Regions from separate parts of the Microbispora sp. H10949 genome, predicted to be linked through region 2. Evidence: predicted binding sites of a transcription regulator. Region 2 holds the regulator's gene; each other region holds the start of a gene.
The links. Region 2 encodes LexA, which represses DNA repair genes until DNA is damaged. Its sites were predicted from a motif close to TCGAACANNTGTTCGA; they were not measured.

Region 1 (6,073 bases), on a different contig from region 2:
CATGGTGCTATAGCTCACTCGAAGCTGTCGGGAAGCCCATCGGAGGGTATGCCCTCGGCCTCGATCGCCTCCCGGACGATGCGGAACGCCAGGCCGGGTGAGTAGCCCTTGCGGGCCAGCATGCCGACCAGCCGCCGCATGCGCGCCTGCGGCTCCACCCCGCGCGTACCGGCCAGTTTGCGTTCCACCAGCCTGCGCGCGGTCTCGGTCTCCTCGTCGGGATCGAGCCGCTCCAGGGCGTCCTCGACCGTCTCCTCGGCGACGCCGCGCCGCCGCAGTTCCTGCGCCAGCGCGCGCCGGGCCAGGCCGCGTCCGGCGTGCCGGGAGGTCACCCACGCGGCGGCGAACGCCTCGTCGTCGATGAGCCCGACCTCGGAGAACCGCTCCAGCACGGCGTTCGCCGCCTCCTCGGGCACGTCCCGCTTGCGCAGGGCGTCCGCGAGCTGGGCCCGGGTCCTGGGCGCCATCGTCAGCAGCCGCAGGCAGATGGCCCTGGCCACCGCCTCGGGGTCGGCCGGCGGCCCCTCACTCGCCGCGCTGCCCTCCCGCGGCCCGTCCGGCAGCCACCCGCCGGACCGCTCACGCCGCTCGCCCCGCGCCCTCCGGCCTCGGCGAGTTCCCTGGCCTCCGCGCGCTTCTCGCCCTCCCAGCGCTTCCCGGTCCCCGGGCATTTGCCGATCCGGCGCTTCCGGGTCAGGCGCTTCCCAGGCTCCCTGATCTGCCCGTGCTTCCCAGCCTTCCGGCGCTCGCCGGTTCTCCCGCCTCCTGCCGCGCCCCTGACGGCGACGCCCGGACCCGGCGGCCCGGCCCGCGCCGTCCCGCTCCGTGCCGTCCTGGTCCCAGAGGTCGAACCCACCAGAGCCGGCGGCGCCGTCAGCGTCGCCGGAGCTGTCAGTCCTGCCGGAGCCGTCCGGGGCTCGCCGTTCACGCCTGCGGATCTGCGCCCGCAGAGCGGCGATCGTCGCGGACGCGTCGTCGGCCGGACCGGCCGGCTCCTCGACCGGCCCCCAGGGTCCCGAGTTCCAGTCCCCCGGCCCGAACTCGTCGTCCGGGCCGGAGGGCTCGTCGCGCCTCATGCCTGCGCTCAGACGTCACCCGGCTTGGGCGCGGCGGCCGCCTTGCTGCCCCGGCCCGACGCGGACGCGGACGCGGTCGCTCGGCCCGACGTGGCCGCGGGCGCGGCGGCGGCCGGAGCGGCGGGAGTCTCGTTCGGCGTGTCGAGCCGGGGCCCGACCCCCAGCTTCTCCTTGATCTTCTTCTCGATCTCGTTGGCGATGTCGGGGTTGTTCTTCAGGAAGTTGCGGGCGTTCTCCTTGCCCTGCCCGAGCTGGTCGCCCTCGTACGTGTACCAGGCGCCCGCCTTACGCACGAACCCGTGCTCGACGCCCATGTCGATCAGACCACCCTCGCGGGAGATGCCCATGCCGTAGAGGATGTCGAAGTCGGCCTGGCGGAACGGCGGGGCCATCTTGTTCTTGACGACCTTCACCCGGGTCCGGTTGCCGACCGGCTCGGTGCCGTCCTTGAGCGTCTCGATCCGGCGCACGTCCAGCCGCACCGACGCGTAGAACTTCAGCGCCTTGCCACCCGTGGTGGTCTCGGGGCTTCCGAACATCACGCCGATCTTCTCGCGGAGCTGGTTGATGAAGATGGCGGTCGTCCGGGTCTGGTTCAGGGCGCCGGCGATCTTGCGCAGCGCCTGCGACATGAGGCGGGCCTGGAGACCGACGTGGCTGTCGCCCATCTCGCCCTCGATCTCCGCCTTGGGCACGAGGGCCGCCACGGAGTCGATCACGATGATGTCGACGGCGCCTGAGCGGATCAGCATGTCGGCGATCTCGAGGGCCTGCTCACCGGTGTCCGGCTGGGAGACGAGCAGCGCGTCGACGTCGACCCCCAGCTTCTTCGCGTACTCGGGGTCGAGGGCGTGCTCGGCGTCGATGAAGGCGGCGATGCCGCCGCCCTTCTGGGCGTTGGCCACGGCGTGCAGGGCGACCGTCGTCTTACCGGAGGACTCCGGACCGTACACCTCCACGATCCGGCCCCGGGGGAAGCCGCCGATGCCGAGAGCCACGTCGAGAGCGATGGCGCCGGTGGGGATGACCTCGATCGGGGCACGCGCGTCGTCTCCGAGACGCATGACGCTGCCCTTGCCGAACTGCCGCTCGATTTGCGCGAGGGCGGTCTCAAGGGCCTTCTCGCGGTCGTTGATTGCCATTGGGTGCCCCCTGGAGGGTGGTCGTCTGCTCGGTCACCGAAAAGCTACGGGGTGCGACCGACAATTTCCTGAGCTTCCCGCACACCGCCCGGAGGGCGGGTACGGCGGTCCGCCGCGTCCGGGCGCCGCGCGCGGCGCGCACCCCGTGGGCGACCAGACCAATATAGCCGAACGACTGTTCGATCACATGAGGAACCGCCGCCGGTGTCGCGAAACCGGCCGGAGTTCCCGGCGGCGTTACATTCCCGGGCGTTACCCGTTCATGGTTGTCGTCCCGTTGACCTGCGACGATCCTTGTAACAAAGCTGGATCTCCCGCGAAGGGGGCCTCGTGACGGGCACCGGCGACTTTGGCAGGCAGCGCCTGGCCTACCTGGAGGCACTCGCCGCCCGGCTCCCCGGCTACGGCCTCGCCGCCCGGCTGATCGGCGGGGACACCCCCGTCCTCTCCGTCTGGCACCCGGAGACCGGCAGGCAGACGATCGTCTTCGCGATCCCCTCCGGGGAGGGCTGGACGTTCCTGTGGGCACCGGGCGGACAGGAGAGCGCCGACGATCCCGGCCGCGCGGCCGAGACGATCCACTCGACGCTCACCCGGCCGCTCTGACCCGCCGGGACCTCGCCGGGATCCCGCCGGAAACCGCCGAGCCCGGTCCCGTACGCGGTCAGCGCAGGACTTCGCCCAGCCTGACCCGGGCGCCCGTACGGAGCACCGCGCGCTGGTACACCCGGGAGGCGAACAGCAGCACGCCCACGACCGCCACGATCATGAGCGCCACGGCGATGAGAATCTCTCCCAGGGGGACGCCGGTGGCCGCCGTCCGCACGGGCATGACCATGGAGGAGAACGGCGGCACGAGCGACAGGACGCGCGCGACCGCGCCGGTCGGCTGGACGGCGGCGAAGTAGGCCGTCACGTAGGTCAGCATCATGAGCGTGGTCATCGGCGTCAGCACCGTGTTCAGCTCCTCCTGCCTCGACACCAGCGAGCCGAAGGTGGCGGCGAGCACGGCGAAGAACGCGTAGCCCAGCACGAACCAGACCAGCGCGCTGACGACGATCCCGCCCATTCCCGGCGGCAGGTCGGCCGCGAAGCCGGTCGCGGCCGACGCGGCCAGCCCGGCGGCGACGACCACGGCGAGGTTGACCAGCCCCAGGACGCCCAGCCCGACGATCTTGCCGCCCAGCAGCTGCCACGGGCGCACCGAGGTCAGCAGGATCTCCACGATCCGGCTGCCCTTCTCCTCCACCACGCCCATCGCGACGTACATCGAGGAGTAGATGAACAGGAAGAACAGCACCATCACGAGCAGCGTGGCGATGCCGGTGCGCACACCCTGGTACCGCGCGTCGGCGCCGACCGACTCCACCCGCAGCGGCGTGACCGTGACCCCGGCCGCCCTGATCTGCTCGTCCCGGTGGACGCTTTCGAGGATCAGCCCCAGCCGCTGGTCGAGCTCGCCGTTCGCGATGACCCTGTCACCGCCGATCAGGGCCGCGTCGACGTCTCCGCCGATCACCGCCTTCCGCGCGGCCGCCTCGTCCGGATACCGCGAGTAGGAGAGCTGGGTGACGGGCGCGGGGGCCGGGCCCACCACACCGACGTCGAAGATGCCGTCGCCGCCGAGCACCTTCGGCAGGAACGCCAGCGCGGCCACCAGGATCGCACTGATCGCCAAGCTGATCAGGAAGGACTTCGTCCGGATCCGCGTGCGGACCTCCCGCTGGGCCACCAGCAACAGCCCGTTCATGCCACCGCCTCCCTGAAGATCTCGGTGAGGGTCGGCTGCCGCCGCCCGAAGTGCTCGACCGTCCCCGCGCCCATCGCCGTACGGAGGACGGCCTGGTCGTCTCCCTCCTCGCAGAGCAGGACGTCGCGGTCGCCCTCGCGGGCGATCCTGCCGGGCAGGCCGTCGGCCCACCCGGGCGCGGCGTCCCGGACCACGACGCGCAGCACCCCGCGGCCCTCCCGCTCCCGGAGCTCGGCGACCGGGCCGTACGCGACCATCCGGCCCGCGGAGATGATGCCGACCGAGTCGCAGAGCCGTTCGACCAGGTCCAGCTGATGGCTGGAGAAGATGACCGGCACGCCCTCGGCGGCGCGGTCCTTGAGCACCTCCGCCAGCGCGTCGACCGCCAGCGGGTCGAGGCCGGAGAAGGGCTCGTCGAGGATCAGCACCGTCGGCTCGTGGACGAGCGCGACCGCGAGTTGCACGCGCTGCTGGTTGCCCAGCGACAGCGCCTCGACCGCGTCGTCGCGCCGCTCGACCAGGCCGAGCCGTTCGAGCAGGGCGTCCGTGGCGATGCGGGCGGCGGCCGGGGCGAGGCCGTGGAGCCGGCCGAAGTACTCGATCTGCTCGGCGACCTTCATCTTCTGGTAGAGGCCGCGTTCCTCCGGCATGTAGCCGAACCCGCGCCGATCGTCGTAACCCAGCAGACGCCCGTCGAGCCGCACCTCCCCGGAGTCGGCGCCGAGCACGCCCATCACGATGCGCATCGTCGTCGTCTTGCCCGCGCCGTTGGCGCCGACGAAGCCGAACATCTCGCCGGGCCGTACGGTGAAGCCGACCCCGTCGAGAGCGGTCTTGTCTCCGTAGCGTTTGCGCAGTCCGTCGATCTCAAGCACGGGGGGTTGCCTCCATGATTCGCCGGAGCACGTCCATGTAGTTCTCGAACGCCGCCCGTCCCCGCTCGGTCAGCGAGAGCCAGGTGCGCCCCCGCTTGCCGACGAAGGTCTTCTCCACGCGGACGTAGCCGGCCTCTTCGAGTGTGAGGACGTGCTTGCTGAGCAGTGAGTCGCTGACCTCGATCGTGTCGCGGAGGAAGCGGAAATCGGCCTTCTCGGCGGCGGCCAGCGCCGCCACGATCGACAGCCGCACCGGGGCGTGGATGATCTCGTCGAGCTCGTGACGCGGGTGCGCGGTCATCGGTCCCTCGTCAGCGGGGCCCCCGCAGGCGAGTCCCTCATCAGGAGGAGCCCGCCGTACACCAGGGGCAGCCCCGCGAGCACCGACAGCGCGAGCAGCACCACTGTCGATCCCACCGTGAGGGTGGGCGGCATCAGCCAGACGCCGTAGACGAACGGCAGCGGCATCGTCACCACGTACGCCGCCTCGACGGGCTTCCTGACCCGCTTCAGCAGCCGGTCGTGGACCCGCAGCCTGGCCCAGTACACGCAGAGTGCCACCGTCAGCGCGATCCACCCGAGCCCGCCGATCAACGGCCACACGCCGCCGCCGAGGAACATCACCGGCCAGTAGACCATCGTGGCCAGCCCCACGAGCAGGTACGCCCGCCCGGGGCCGCGAGCGGACCGCCTGACCTGCCGGTCCACCCGCCCGATCTCCCGGAGAGCCTCGTCGGGAGTGAAGTGATCTCCGCCCATGTGCTTCCTCCCCATTCATCCGATCAACACGATAGCAACCGCTCAACCAGCGTTCAAGTACTTGCCATAGGCGACTGAAACAGAGGCGGGGACCGCCGGGGACGGAACCCGCCCGGGAGAGTGGCGTGATCGCGAGGAGGAGGAGGAGGAGGAGGAGGCGGCGGCCGGCCGTCGGGCGGGCGGGCCCGCGGCCAGTTCAGCGGTGCGACGCCGATGCCGCGCGGCAGTGCGTCAGCGCAGCTTGGGGTCGACGTCGACCGCCTGGCAGACGGCCTGCCAGACCTGCTTCGCCGCCACACCTTCGGCGAGGGCCTGCTCGACGGTGCGCCCGCCGAGACCGGCGAGGACGTAGTCCTTGGCCCACGACTCCGCGTACGCCTCGCCGAAGTGGCGGCGCATCCTGTTCCAGAAGTCGGTGAGGCGCATGCGTTCAGTATGGCCCCCCAGGCGGAATGGCCTCACCGCCCTCGG
Region 2 (6,073 bases):
CCGCCCACCGTGAAGCGGGTGGTGGTGCTGGGCCGCTGGTTCGGCATCCGCCGCCGGGTCGGCCGCGCGACCTCCACGACCTGGACGACCGGCTCCTTCGACTCCGGAGCCGCTTCCTCGGAGGCGTCCTCGGAGGTCTTCTTCGCGATCGACAGCGGCTGGCCGACCTTGCAGTTGTCGCGGTAGACGGCCAGCGCCTTGAGGCCGAGCCGCCAGCCCTCCAGGTAGACCTGCTCGATGTCGTCGACCGTGGCCGCCTCGGGCAGGTTCACGGTCTTGGAGATCGCGCCGGACAGGAACGGCTGGACCGCCGCCATCATCCGGACGTGGCCCATCGGGGCGATGGCCCGCTCCCCCATCGCGCAGTCGAACACCTCGTAGTGCTCCGGCCGCAGGCCGGGGGCGTCCACGACGTGACCGTGCTCGGCGATGTACTCGACGATCGCCTCGACCTGCTCCTCCAGGTAGCCCAGCCGGCGCAGCGCACGCGGGATCGTCTGGTTGACGATCTGCATGGAGCCGCCGCCGACGAGCTTCTTGAACTTGACCAGCGCCAGGTCGGGCTCGATGCCGGTGGTGTCGCAGTCCATCATGAGGCCGATGGTTCCCGTGGGCGCCAGCAGCGAGGCCTGCGCGTTCCGGTATCCGTTCTTCTCACCGGTGCGAAGGCATTCCTGCCACTGCCGGGTGGCCTCGGCGTGCAGGCCCTTGTCCATGTCGTCAAGGGTGCGCAGGTTGTCGTTGGCCGCGGCGTGCTTGCGCATGACCCGCTTGTGCGGCTCCGCGTTGCGCTGGTAGCCGTCGTACGGGCCGACGATCCCGGCGAGCTCGGCCGAGCGGCGGTAGGAGACGGCGGTCATCAGCGAGGTGATGCCCGCGGCGATCGCCCGGCCCCCGTCGGAGTCGTACGCGTGGCCGGTCGCCATCAGCAGCGCGCCCAGGTTGGCGTAGCCGATGCCGAGCTGCCGGTACGCCCGGGTGGTCTCGGCGATCTTCCGCGTCGGGAAGTCGGCGAAGGTGATGGAGATGTCCATCGCCGTGATGATCAGCTCGGTGATCTTCACGAAGTTCGCGACGTCGAAGCTGTCGTCGTCGCGCAGGAACTTCAGCAGGTTGATCGAGGCGAGGTTGCACGAGGAGTTGTCCAGGTGGACGTACTCCGAGCACGGGTTGCTCGCCGTGATGCGCCCGGTCTCCGGGCAGGTGTGCCAGTCGTTGATCGTGTCGTCGTACTGCACGCCCGGGTCGGCGCACTCCCAGGCGGCCTGCGCCATCTTGCGGAACAGCGACCGGGACTCCACCTCCTCGATGACCTCGCCCGTCAGCCGGGCCCGCAGGCCGAAGTTCGACCCGGCCTCCACGGCGCGCATGAACTCGTCCGAGACGCGGACCGAGTTGTTGGCGTTCTGGTACTGGACGGACACGATGTCCTTGCCGCCGAGGTCCATGTCGAACCCGGCGTCGCGCAGCGCGCGGACCTTGTCCTCCTCGCGCGCCTTGGTCTCGATGAACTCCTCGATGTCGGGGTGGTCCACGTCGAGGACGACCATCTTCGCCGCCCTGCGGGTGGCGCCGCCCGACTTGATGGTCCCGGCGGACGCGTCGGCGCCGCGCATGAAGGACACCGGGCCGCTGGCCGTGCCGCCGCTGGACAGCAGCTCCTTGGACGAGCGGATCCGGGAGAGGTTGACCCCCGAGCCCGAGCCGCCCTTGAAGATCACGCCCTCTTCCTTGTACCAGTCGAGGATCGACTCCATCGTGTCGTCCACGGCGAGGATGAAACACGCGCTCACCTGCTGGGGGGAGCGGGTGCCGACGTTGAACCAGACCGGGGAGTTGAAGCTGAAGACCTGGTGGATCAGGGCGTGCTTGAGCTCGTGGTCGAAGATCTCCGCGTCCTCGTCGGAGGCGAAGTAGCCGTTCTCGACGCCGGTCCTGGTGTAGACGCCCACCACCCGGTCGACGAGCTGCCGCAGGCTCGACTCGCGCTGCGGGGTGCCCACCGCGCCCCGGAAGTACTTGGTGGTCACGATGTTGGCCGCGTTGACCGACCAGGAGGCGGGGAACTCCACGCCGTGCTGCTCGAAGTTGACCGAGCCGTCGCGCCAGTTGGTCATCACGACGTCGCGCCGCTCCCAGCGGACCTCGTCGTACGGGTGGACGCCCGGCGTGGTGAAGATGCGCTTCATCTTCAGGCCCTTGCGCGGACGCTTCGCTCCCCGGCCTCCCGCACCCGCCGCTGTGCCGCTCACGGTCTCCGTCATGACTTCCCCCTCCCGGGGCCCGATGGAGCCCCTCTTTCCGACCACGCTCGTTACACCCTCATCGTCGCGCCGCACGGCTCGCTCCTCGCCCCGCCCGCCGGCGCCGGCGGCTACTCCCCGCCGCCGTGGGCCGCCCTGAGCCGCTCGATCTCCGCTTCGAAGTCCGCCAGCGTCTCGAAGCTCCGGTAGACCGACGCGAACCGCAGGTACGCCACCTCGTCCAGGTCGCGGAGCGGGCCCAGGATGGCCAGCCCCACCTCGTGCGAGGCGATCTCCGCGGCGCCGGTGGCCCGGATGGTCTCCTCCACGCGCTGCCCGAGCTGGGCGAGGGAGTCCTCGCCGACCGGGCGTCCCTGACAGGCGCGCCGTACGCCCGCGACGACCTTCTCCCGGGAGAACGGCTCGGTGACGCCGCTGCGTTTGCTCACCATCAGCAGGACGGTCTCCTGCGTGGTGAACCTGCGCCCGCATTCGGGGCAGGTGCGGCGGCGGCGGATGGCCGCGCCGTCCTCGGCTGCGCGGCTGTCCACGACCCGTGTGTCCGGGTGGCGACAGAACGGACAGTGCACTTCATCGCCTCCCTGAACGCCCATCCCGAACACAAGGTGTAGTGAACTTACACCGCTGTGACTACTAGATGTTGGGGTCCAACGGTAGAAGTGCCCGTCCTTGAACGCAAGTCGAACCGGGCGTGGCGGGGGAAGTTCCTGCTCGGCGGGCGTGTCGCCCCATCAGCCCCACCCGCCTCCCCTGCCCCGGGCATGAAGGAATAGGCCGTGCGGCTTTTTCGGGTCCCGATTTCCCCATTCCTTCTGAGCTGGGCGTACGACCCGCCGAGAAGATCGGGTAAATCGAACACGGGATCGATCGAACTCCCGTACGATGAGGAGAACGGCGAGATCGGCGATTTCGCTGGATATCGAACAATTGTTTGACGCTGATCTTGAATCGCGGTACGGTCGCTCTGTGCGACATGAGGAACACGGATTGAGAGGTGGCATCGTGAGTGACCGAAGTGAGCAGGCGAATGGCGTCGGCGACCTCGCGGTTCGTCGGCGTGACTCGCTTGGCCTCACCCCCAGGCAGCGGAAGATCCTCGAGGTGATCCGCGACTCGGTCCAGCAGCGCGGCTATCCGCCGTCCATGCGGGAGATCGGGGAGGCTGTCCAGCTGACCAGCACCTCCAGCGTGTCGCACCAGCTCACGGCGCTCCAGCGTAAGGGCTACCTCCGCCGGGACCCGCACCGCCCCCGGGCGCTGGAGGTCAGGCTCCCCGGTGAGCCGGTCCTGTGGGTGGACCCGGACGCCGCCGAGGAGGAGAGCGGCTTCAACCGGCCCACCGCGGCGTACGTTCCGCTGGTCGGCCGCATCGCCGCCGGTGGCCCCATCCTCGCCGAGCAGAGCATCGAGGACGTGTTCGCGCTCCCCAAGCAGCTTGTCGGCGAGGGCACGCTGTTCCTGCTCCAGGTCTCCGGCGACTCGATGATCGAGGCCGCCATCGCGGACGGCGACTGGGTCGTGGTGCGGCAGCAGCCGGTGGCCGACAACGGTGACATCGTCGCGGCGATGATCGACGGCGAGGCCACCGTGAAGACGTTCAAGCGCAAGGACGGGCACGTGTGGCTGGTGCCGCACAACCCGAACTACGAGCCGATCCCCGGTGACGAGGCCACCGTGCTCGGCAAGGTCACGGCCGTCCTGCGCAAGCTGTAGTCGCGCGGCTGTAGTCACGCCCGTGCCGGCGTCCCGCCGCGGGACGCCGGTATGGCTGCTTCCCGGATGACCGATATCTGGCGATTAGGGTGAGTCCCGTGGAACTCGACTCGCTCTCCCTGGAGGCCGCCCGCGCCCGTGACGGGATCAAGTGGGCCCTGGCCGCGCCCGATGTCATCCCCGCCTGGGTCGCCGACATGGACTTCCCGGTGCCCGACGCGGTCCGGGAGGCCGTCGCGCGACGCGCGGCCACGGATCTCGGCTATCCCGAGTGGCTGGACCAGCCGGCCGCCGGGCCGCTGGCGGAGGCGTTCGCCGAGCGGATGGAGGCGAGGTACGGCTGGCGCGCCGATCCCGGGCATGTGCGGTCCTACACCGACCTCAACCAGGCCCTCCAGGTGCTGCTGCACCTCATGACCGAGCCCGGCGACGCGGTGGCGCTGCACGTCCCGGCCTACGACCCCTTCCTCGTCACCATCACGGGGATGGGCCGCCGCCTGGTGCCGATGCCGCTGACGGCCGAGGGCCGGTTCGAGGTCCCCGATGAGCCCGTACGGGTGCTCCTGCTGGTGAACCCGCAGAACCCGTCGGGCCGGTCGTTCACCCGGGAGGAGCTGGAGGCGGTCGCCGCGTACGCCGACCGGCACGGCACGCTGGTGATCGCCGACGAGATCCACGCCGACCTGACGTACGCCCCGGCCCGGCACATCCCGTTCGCCACGATCCTCCCGGAGCGCACGGTCACGCTGACCTCCGCCAGCAAGGCGTTCAACATGGGCGGGCTGCACTGCTCGGTGGCCCATCTGGGCGCCAGGGACGTCAGGGACGCGATCGGCCGCCAGCCCGCCCACATCTACGGCGCGCCGAGCGTCCTCGGCGTGGAGGCCACGGTGGCCGCGTGGCGGCACGGCCACGCGTGGCTGGAGGAGGTGCTGGCGATCCTGGACCGCAACCGCCGGCTCGTCGCCGAGCGGCTCCCGTCCGGGGTGGGGTACCGCATGCCCGAGGCCACCTATCTCGCGTGGCTCGACTTCGGCATCCCCGACGCCGCCTCCTTCGTCGAGCGGGAGGCCCGGGTCAAGCTCAACCCGGGCCCCAACTACGGAGGCGGGGACACGTTCGCCCGCCTCAACTTCGCGACGTCGGCGCCGATCCTGGAGGAGATCCTGGCCAGGATCGCCGCCGCGCTGAAGTGATCCGCCCGCTCAGCTCGCCGCGCAGGTGACCTGCGACGGCACGCCGTTGGTGCCGGACCAGCTCGCGTTGAACCCGAACGCCGTGGACGCCCCGGCGCCGAGCGCGCCGTTGTAGGACATGTTCGTCACCGTGACATTGGACCCGCTGGCGCTGAGCGAGCCGTTCCAGAGCTGGCTGATGGTCTGCCCGTTCGGGAAGGCCCACTTCACGGTCCAGCCGGAGATGGCGGAGCTGCCCGCCTTCACCGTGACCTCACCCTGGAAGCCGCCGCTGTACTGGTTGACGACCTTGTAGGTGGCGGTGCAGGACTTGCCCCCGTTCCCGCTGGGGGACGCGGACGGCGAGGCCGACGGGGACACCGACGGTGACGCCGAGGGAGAGGATGAGGGAGAGGTCGAGGGCGAGGAGGACGGGGACGCCGAAGGCGACTGCGGCCTGCCGCCCACCGGCGGGATCAGGTACGGCGAGATGATGCTCTGCTTGGCCTGGTCGACCGTCGCCCAGTCGTCCTTCAAAATGCCGCCCGTGTCACCCGAGTTGGGGTTCCACGACCAGTAGGTGAACGACATGCCGTTCACCCCGGTGCCCAGGTACTTCATGAGCTCCTGGAGCCAGATCTTGTCGGTGTTGCTGGCCAGCGTGGTGCCGAACTCGCCCACCATGATCGGCGCGATGTTCTGCTTGTACAGGTAGCCGAAGTACTTGTCCCAGATGGCCGGCATGTTCGCCGGGTACGTCGGGTCGTCGAACCACGGCTGGTGGTAGACCGACGTGGCGTACTCGTGCGGCGAGTAGACGAGCCGGTTCGCCACGTTCAGCCGGACGGGGAACTGCCCGGCCTTGGTGAGGTTGCCGCCCCACCAGCCGCAGTCCTCGTCGTTGCTGGTGTCGTTGTCCCA
Region 3 (6,073 bases), on a different contig from region 2:
GCGCGATGCCGGTCAGCCGCGCGGCCACCGCCTCCGCGTCGAGCAGCGCGCTGCGGGCGCCCAGCAGCACCTGCACGGGTACGGACACCTCGCGTATCTGCTCGTCGGTGTAGGCGGGCGGGACGGGCATACGCCGGCGGAAGGACCAGCCGGCCCGCATCAGCTCCACCAGCCCATCCTCGCGCAGCACCCCGTTGTCGACCACGCCGGCCATGCGGTGTCGCAACGTACGAGGAAGCGCGGAGGCGACGGCTCCGGCAAGGGCCCACCGGATGAACCGCCTGGGCAACGGCGCGAAGCCGCCCGGGTCCACCAGCGTCAGCGCGGCCACCCGGCCGCCCCCGCCACGCTGCTGTTCCATCGCGGTCCAGCCGCCGTACGAGGACCCCACCACATGCGCGCGCTCGGCACCGGTCGCGGCCAGGACGTCGGTGAGCCAGCCGCCTACCTCGGCGCCGGTCGTGAGCGGCCGCGTCTGGACCGAGCGGCCTGGCTCGCCGAGCGGATCGACGGCGAGGACCGGGCGCGTGCGCGCCAGCGGCTCCATGTAGCGGTACCAGGCCAGCGCGTTTCCCCCGGCACCGGCCAGGAGGACCACGGGATCTGCCGTGGTGGGCCCGGCCCGGAGGATCCGCACACGGCCGGCGCGGGTCTCGACGTCGGCGGCGTCCACCGGCGCCGGCCACAACTCGCCGAGCACTCGGTCATAGGCGGCGTGGTACCTGTCACGCGCGGAGTCGCCGGTGAAAGCCGACGGCCGGTCAGGTGTACGCATGGCGTGCCCCGTCCCCTCTGAATGGATACAGTCGTATCCTAACGCCGCGGGACTCGGCAGAACCGGATGCCGGATGGGGGCGTCCTATGGGGTGTGCGGACGCGGATGAGGTGCGTGACGGCGGCGCTGGCCGCGATGGTGCTGACGGCGTGCGGGTCGACCCTGCCGCGCGATCTCGAGACCTGGAACGAGGCCGACGCCCGGGGCGACACGCCCGCCGAGCGCCCGTCGCCCCCCTGCCTGACCGGTTCGCCGACGCCTCGGTCCGGCCCGGGCGAAGACGGCGGGCGGGCCGGAGAGTGGCGGGGCGCGTACTACGACTACCGCGACCGCCTCATGGGCCTGGCCGTCACCCGGGAGAAGACCGTGTGGGCGGCCGGCACCCGGGTGCCCCACGCCTGTGGGCCCGAGACGAGTGCACCGCTGCTGCTGCGCGGAGACGGCGGACGGTGGCGGGAGGTCGCGGCTCCGCCGGTGACCGAGCCGCGTGCCGTGGCCGCCGCCTCCGACCGCGACGTGTGGCTGTTCGGGGAGATGACCGCCGCGCGCTGGGACGGGCGGAGGTGGACCACGGCGCCCGGCCCGGGTGGGAAACCGGATCGGGTGCACGCGGCGGCTCCCGGCGACGTGTGGGCCGTCGTGAACGCCAACTTCCTGGACGGAGCCGGGGGAGCCGAGGGGCCCTGGGGCTCCCGAGCCGATCTGCGGCGCTGGGACGGCAGGGCCTGGCGCACGGCACGGCCGCCGCTGGTCGCGAAAGACGTGGACGGCCTGCCCGGCGGTGAGGTCTGGGTGGCCGGTTCGAGCCGCGGCCGGGCGGCCGTCGCCCGGTGGAACGGCTGGTCCTGGAGCACGGTCCCGCTCCCCGCGGTTCCCGCGCTGCACCGGAACCAGCTCTCCGAGCTCGTGGACCTCGCGGTGGACGAGTCGGGCCGGGTGGCGGCCGTCGGCTGGGTCGCGTGGGTCTGCGGCACCGAGGAGGAGGACGTGACCTTCTGCGGCCGCACACTTCTTCTCCGGCGGGAGAACGGACGGTGGGGCTACAGCCTGGTCCCCGAGCCCGAGCTCGACCCCCACCTGCGGCTGGAGGCCGACGGCCGGGGCGGGTTCTGGCTGTTCTACGCGAAGAACGAGTGGAACACGGCGGTCGGTCACCTGTCGGGCGGCGAGTGGACGCACGGGACGTTTCCGGCGGGTCCGCTCGGGCACACCGGGGTGGGGTCCGTCGTCAGGGAGCCGGGGACGGCGCGCGTCTGGGCGGTGGCGGCGGACGGCACCGAGCGTGAGGAGCCGCCGTACCGGGGGAGCGGGATCTGGGTGGCCGGATGACCGGCCGGTGACCGCTGCTCGGGCGTGAGACGCGGGTGTGGCGAACACCTCCCGAAACGGACAGCCGAAGGCGCCGCGCCGACTTGCGCTCGGCCCTCTGTGAACGTATGTTCGAAGTAGCGGCGATTCTGCCCGAATCATCCGCCCGTCTTCCCCCGGGTGGCCACGAAGCCACAGGGAGAAGGAGTCTTGAGCAGACTTTACGGCGATCCGATCGAGGTGTGGGTGCGGGACGGGCAGCCTGTGCAGTTCGTCTGGCGTGACCGGCTCTACACCGTCCGCGAAATCCAGGATCACTGGGTGGTCGCCCGTGAATGGTGGAAGACCTCGGACGCCGATCCCGGGGAGCGGCGCTTCTGGCGGGTGGGGGCGGCAGCCGGCAGGGAGGTGGGGACCTATGAGCTGCGCTTCGACACCGCGAGCGACGGCTGGCTCCTCCTGAGGGCCTGGGACTGATGGGCCTGGGATCGATGGGAACGCTCCAGGAGCGGCCCTTCGCTCACCTGCACGTGGCGTCGGCCTTCTCCCTGAGGTACGGCACCGCGTTCCCGGACGCCCTCGTCCGGCGGGCCGCCGAGCAGGGCACGGACACGCTGGCGCTGACCGACCGAGACGGCCTCTACGGCGCGATCAAGCACGTCAGGGCGTGTCACGAGCGGGGCGTCCGCCCGATCGCCGGAGTGGACCTCGCTCTCGGCGCGGGCCCGCCGGCGGCGGGCGGCTCCGCCCCGCTCGCCGCCGAAGGCCCGCTCGCCGCCGAAGGCCCGTTCGCGGCCGAAGGGTCGTTCCCGGGCGGAGGGTCGTTCCCAAGTGAAGGGCTGTTCCCGGCGCCGGGCCGGCGGGCCGTACGGAGGACACCGGGCGAGCCGGCGCGGGTCGTCGTGCTCGCGCGCACCGACGGCTGGGCCTCGCTGTGCCGTCTCGTCACCGCCGCGCACGGGGCGGGGGAGCGCGGCGAGCCGTACGTCACGCCGGGGATGATCGCCGAGCACGCGACCGGCCCGGACGGCGGGCCGCGCCTGACCGTGCTGCTCGGGCCCCGCTCCGGCTTCGGCCGCGCGGTGGCCGAACGGCGCGACGACCAGGCCCGCGCCCTGCTGACCGCCTGGCGCGCGGTGCTCCCCGATCTGGTCGTCGAGGTCTCCGACCTGTACGGCTACCGCGACGCGAACGTCGCCGCCCGCATGATCGGGCTGGCCGACTCGATGGGCGTGCCGGTCGTGCTGACCAACGCGGTCCGCTACCTGGACGCCGCCGATCACCAGGTCGGCAACGTGCTCGACGCGGCGCGCAAGCTCGTGCCCCTCGACGGGCGGCACATCGACGACCCCACGGCCCACGCGTACCTGAAGGACGGCGCGGAGATGGCGCGGGTGGCCGCGCGGATCTGCGGCGGCGACCCCGGCCGGGCCGGGCGGCTGCTGGCCGAGACGCGACGGGTGGCCGAGCGGTGCGTGCTCGACCCCGTCGAGATCGTGCCCATGCTCGAACCCGAACGGCCCCGGCTGCACCTGCCGGAGGTCGGCGAGGACCCGGTCCCCCTGCTGCGCCGCCGGTGCGAGGAGGGGCTGGCCCGGCGGGGCCTGGACCGCTCGGCGGAGGCCCGCGACCGCCTGGCGGCCGAGCTGGGGATCATCGAGCGGAAGCGGCTGTCGGGATACTTCACCGCGGTCGTCGGCATCACCGACATGATCCGGGCGATGGGCGTGCGGTGCGCGATCCGCGGTTCGGGGGCCGGCAGCCTGGTCAACTACCTGATCGGCGTCGGCGAGGTGAACCCGCTCGAACACGGCCTGCTGATGGAGCGCTTCCTCTCCGAGGGCCGTCCGGGCCTGCCCGACATCGACCTCGACGTGGAGTCCGCCCGCCGCCTCGACTGCTACCGGGCGATCCTCGGCCGGTACGGCGAGGACCGGGTGGCCTGCGTGTCGATGATGGAGACCTACCGCGCCCGCAGCGCGATCAGGGACGTCGGGGCGGCCATGGGCCTGCCGCCGCACGAGATCGACGTTATCGCCAAGGCGTTCCCGCAGGTGCGGGCCAGGCAGATCAGGGCCGCGCTGTCCGACCTGCCCGAGTTGCGGGACAGCGGGCTGAACGACCGGTCGCTCCAGGCCGTGTTCCGGCTGGCCGAGCGGCTCGACGGGCTGCCCCGGCACATCGCACTGCACCCCTGCGGCGTGCTGATCGGCAACTCCACGCTGCGCGACCGCACCCCGGTCGAGCGCAGCCTGCTGGAGTTCCCCATGTCGCAGTTCGACAAGGACGACGTCGAGGACGCGGGCCTGCTCAAGCTCGACGTGCTCGGCGTGCGCATGCAGTCGGCGCTCGCCTACGCCCTCCAGGAGGTCGAGCGGGTGGAGGGCCGGCGGATCGACCTGGAGGCCGTTCCCCGCGACGACCGCGACACCTACGACATGATCCGCCTCAGCCGTACGATCGGGTGCTTCCAGATCGAGTCGCCGGGGCAGCGCGAGCTGGTCGCCAAGCTGGAGCCGCGCACCATGCACGACCTGATCGTGGACATCTCGCTGTTCCGCCCGGGACCGGTCAACTCCGACATGGTCACGCCGTACCTGGAGACCCGGCACGGTTTCCGGGAGGCGCGTTATCCGCACGAGTCGCTGCGCGAGGCGCTCCGGGAGACCAACGGGGTGGTCGTCTTCCACGAGCAGGTCATGAAGGTCATCGACGTCATGACCGGGGCGGGGCTGGCCGAGGCGGACCGGGCCCGCCGCGCCCTCGGGACGCCGGAGGGCCGCGAGGCCGTGCGGGCGTGGTTCGTGCCGCTCGCCCGGGAGAGGGGGTACGCCCCCGACGTCGTCGAGCGGGCGTGGAGGGTGCTCGACGCGTTCGGCGGGTTCGGGTTCTGCAAGGCGCACGCGGCGGCGTTCGCGCTGCCCACCTACCAGTCGGCCTGGCTCAAGCGGCACCACACCGCCGCGTTCCTCGCGGGCGTGCTCACCCACGACCCCGGCATGTACCCGAGCCGGGTGATCCTCGACGAGGCCCGCCAGTGCGGTGTGGACGTCCTGCCCCTCGACGTCAACCACTCCGGGAAGACCTGGCTGGTCGAGCGTACGGGTCCGGCGGAGGACGGGCCCGGGGGGTTCGGCCGCGGGTACGGCCTGCGGGTGCCGTTCTCGGCCGTACGGGGGGTGAGCGAGGCCGAGGTGGACCGCATGGTCGCCGGCCGGCCGTACACCTCGCTCGCGGACTTCTGGGAGCGGGCCCGGCCCTCACGGCCGGTCGCCGAGCGGATCGTGGAGGTCGGCGGGTTCGACGCGCTGCACGGCCTGCGGCCGGGGGAGCCGCGCTGGCGTCCCGGACGGCTGACCAGGCGCGACCTGATCGCCCAGGTCGGCGCGCTCGACCGCGGCGCCGCCGGCGCGGCGGGGCAGCTGCCGATGGGGTTCACCGAGCGGGTCGCGCCCGGCGAGCTGCCGGAGATGACCGAGGCCGAGGCCGTCGAGGCCGAGCTGGCGATCCTCGGCATGGACGTCAGCCACCACGTCATGGACTTCTACCACGACCTGCTCGACGCGCTCGGCGTGACGAGGTCCGCCGACCTGCTGCGGCAGCGCAACGGCGCGGAGATCCTGGTCGCGGGGGTCAAGGTCGCCACCCAGACGCCCGCGGTGCGCTCGGGGCAGCGGGTCATCTTCACCACCCTGGACGACTCCACCGGCCCGATCGACCTGACCTTCTTCGAGTCGGTGCAGGCGCACACGGCCGCGACGGTGTTCGGTTCGTGGCTGCTGGCCGCCCGGGGAGTGGTGCGGCGCACCGGGATCAGGGCCGTCTCGCTGCGCGCCGTGCACTGCTGGAACCTCGCCGACCTCGACCACGTGTGGCGCACCCGGGGGCTCGACGCCGTACGCGCCGTACTCGGCGAGGTGCCCGTGCCGGGCGCCGGAGTGGGCGGGCGGCCCATCGAGTACGGCAACGGCTTCCGGGTGTCGCCCTACT

Region 1: a site for LexA is predicted at 2,386-2,401, ahead of recA (recombinase RecA). Genes of this name have one in related genera too.
Region 3: a site for LexA is predicted at 2,204-2,219, ahead of HHX40_RS18810 (DUF6504 family protein). Genes of this name have one in related genera too.

The regions. Positions count from the first base shown of each region.
Region 1 is NZ_JABBWZ010000001.1:774,487-780,559, forward strand. Features, by position in the region: gene recX (recombination regulator RecX) at 15-1,076, opposite strand; gene recA (recombinase RecA) at 1,085-2,218, opposite strand; gene HHX40_RS03430 (hypothetical protein) at 2,549-2,824, shown strand; gene HHX40_RS03435 (ABC transporter permease) at 2,883-3,968, opposite strand; gene HHX40_RS03440 (ABC transporter ATP-binding protein) at 3,965-4,843, opposite strand; gene HHX40_RS03445 (winged helix-turn-helix domain-containing protein) at 4,836-5,144, opposite strand; gene HHX40_RS03450 (hypothetical protein) at 5,141-5,602, opposite strand; gene HHX40_RS03455 (DUF3046 domain-containing protein) at 5,834-6,028, opposite strand.
Region 2 is NZ_JABBWZ010000011.1:278,359-284,431, forward strand. Features, by position in the region: gene HHX40_RS27900 (vitamin B12-dependent ribonucleotide reductase) at 1-2,264, opposite strand, end outside; gene nrdR (transcriptional regulator NrdR) at 2,375-2,833, opposite strand; gene lexA (transcriptional repressor LexA) at 3,264-3,977, shown strand; gene HHX40_RS27915 (MalY/PatB family protein) at 4,076-5,173, shown strand; gene HHX40_RS37205 (cellulase family glycosylhydrolase) at 5,183-6,073, opposite strand, start outside.
Region 3 is NZ_JABBWZ010000006.1:506,374-512,446, forward strand. Features, by position in the region: gene HHX40_RS18800 (alpha/beta fold hydrolase) at 1-775, opposite strand, end outside; gene HHX40_RS18805 (hypothetical protein) at 890-2,104, shown strand; gene HHX40_RS18810 (DUF6504 family protein) at 2,294-2,560, shown strand; gene HHX40_RS18815 (DNA polymerase III subunit alpha) at 2,575-6,073, shown strand, end outside.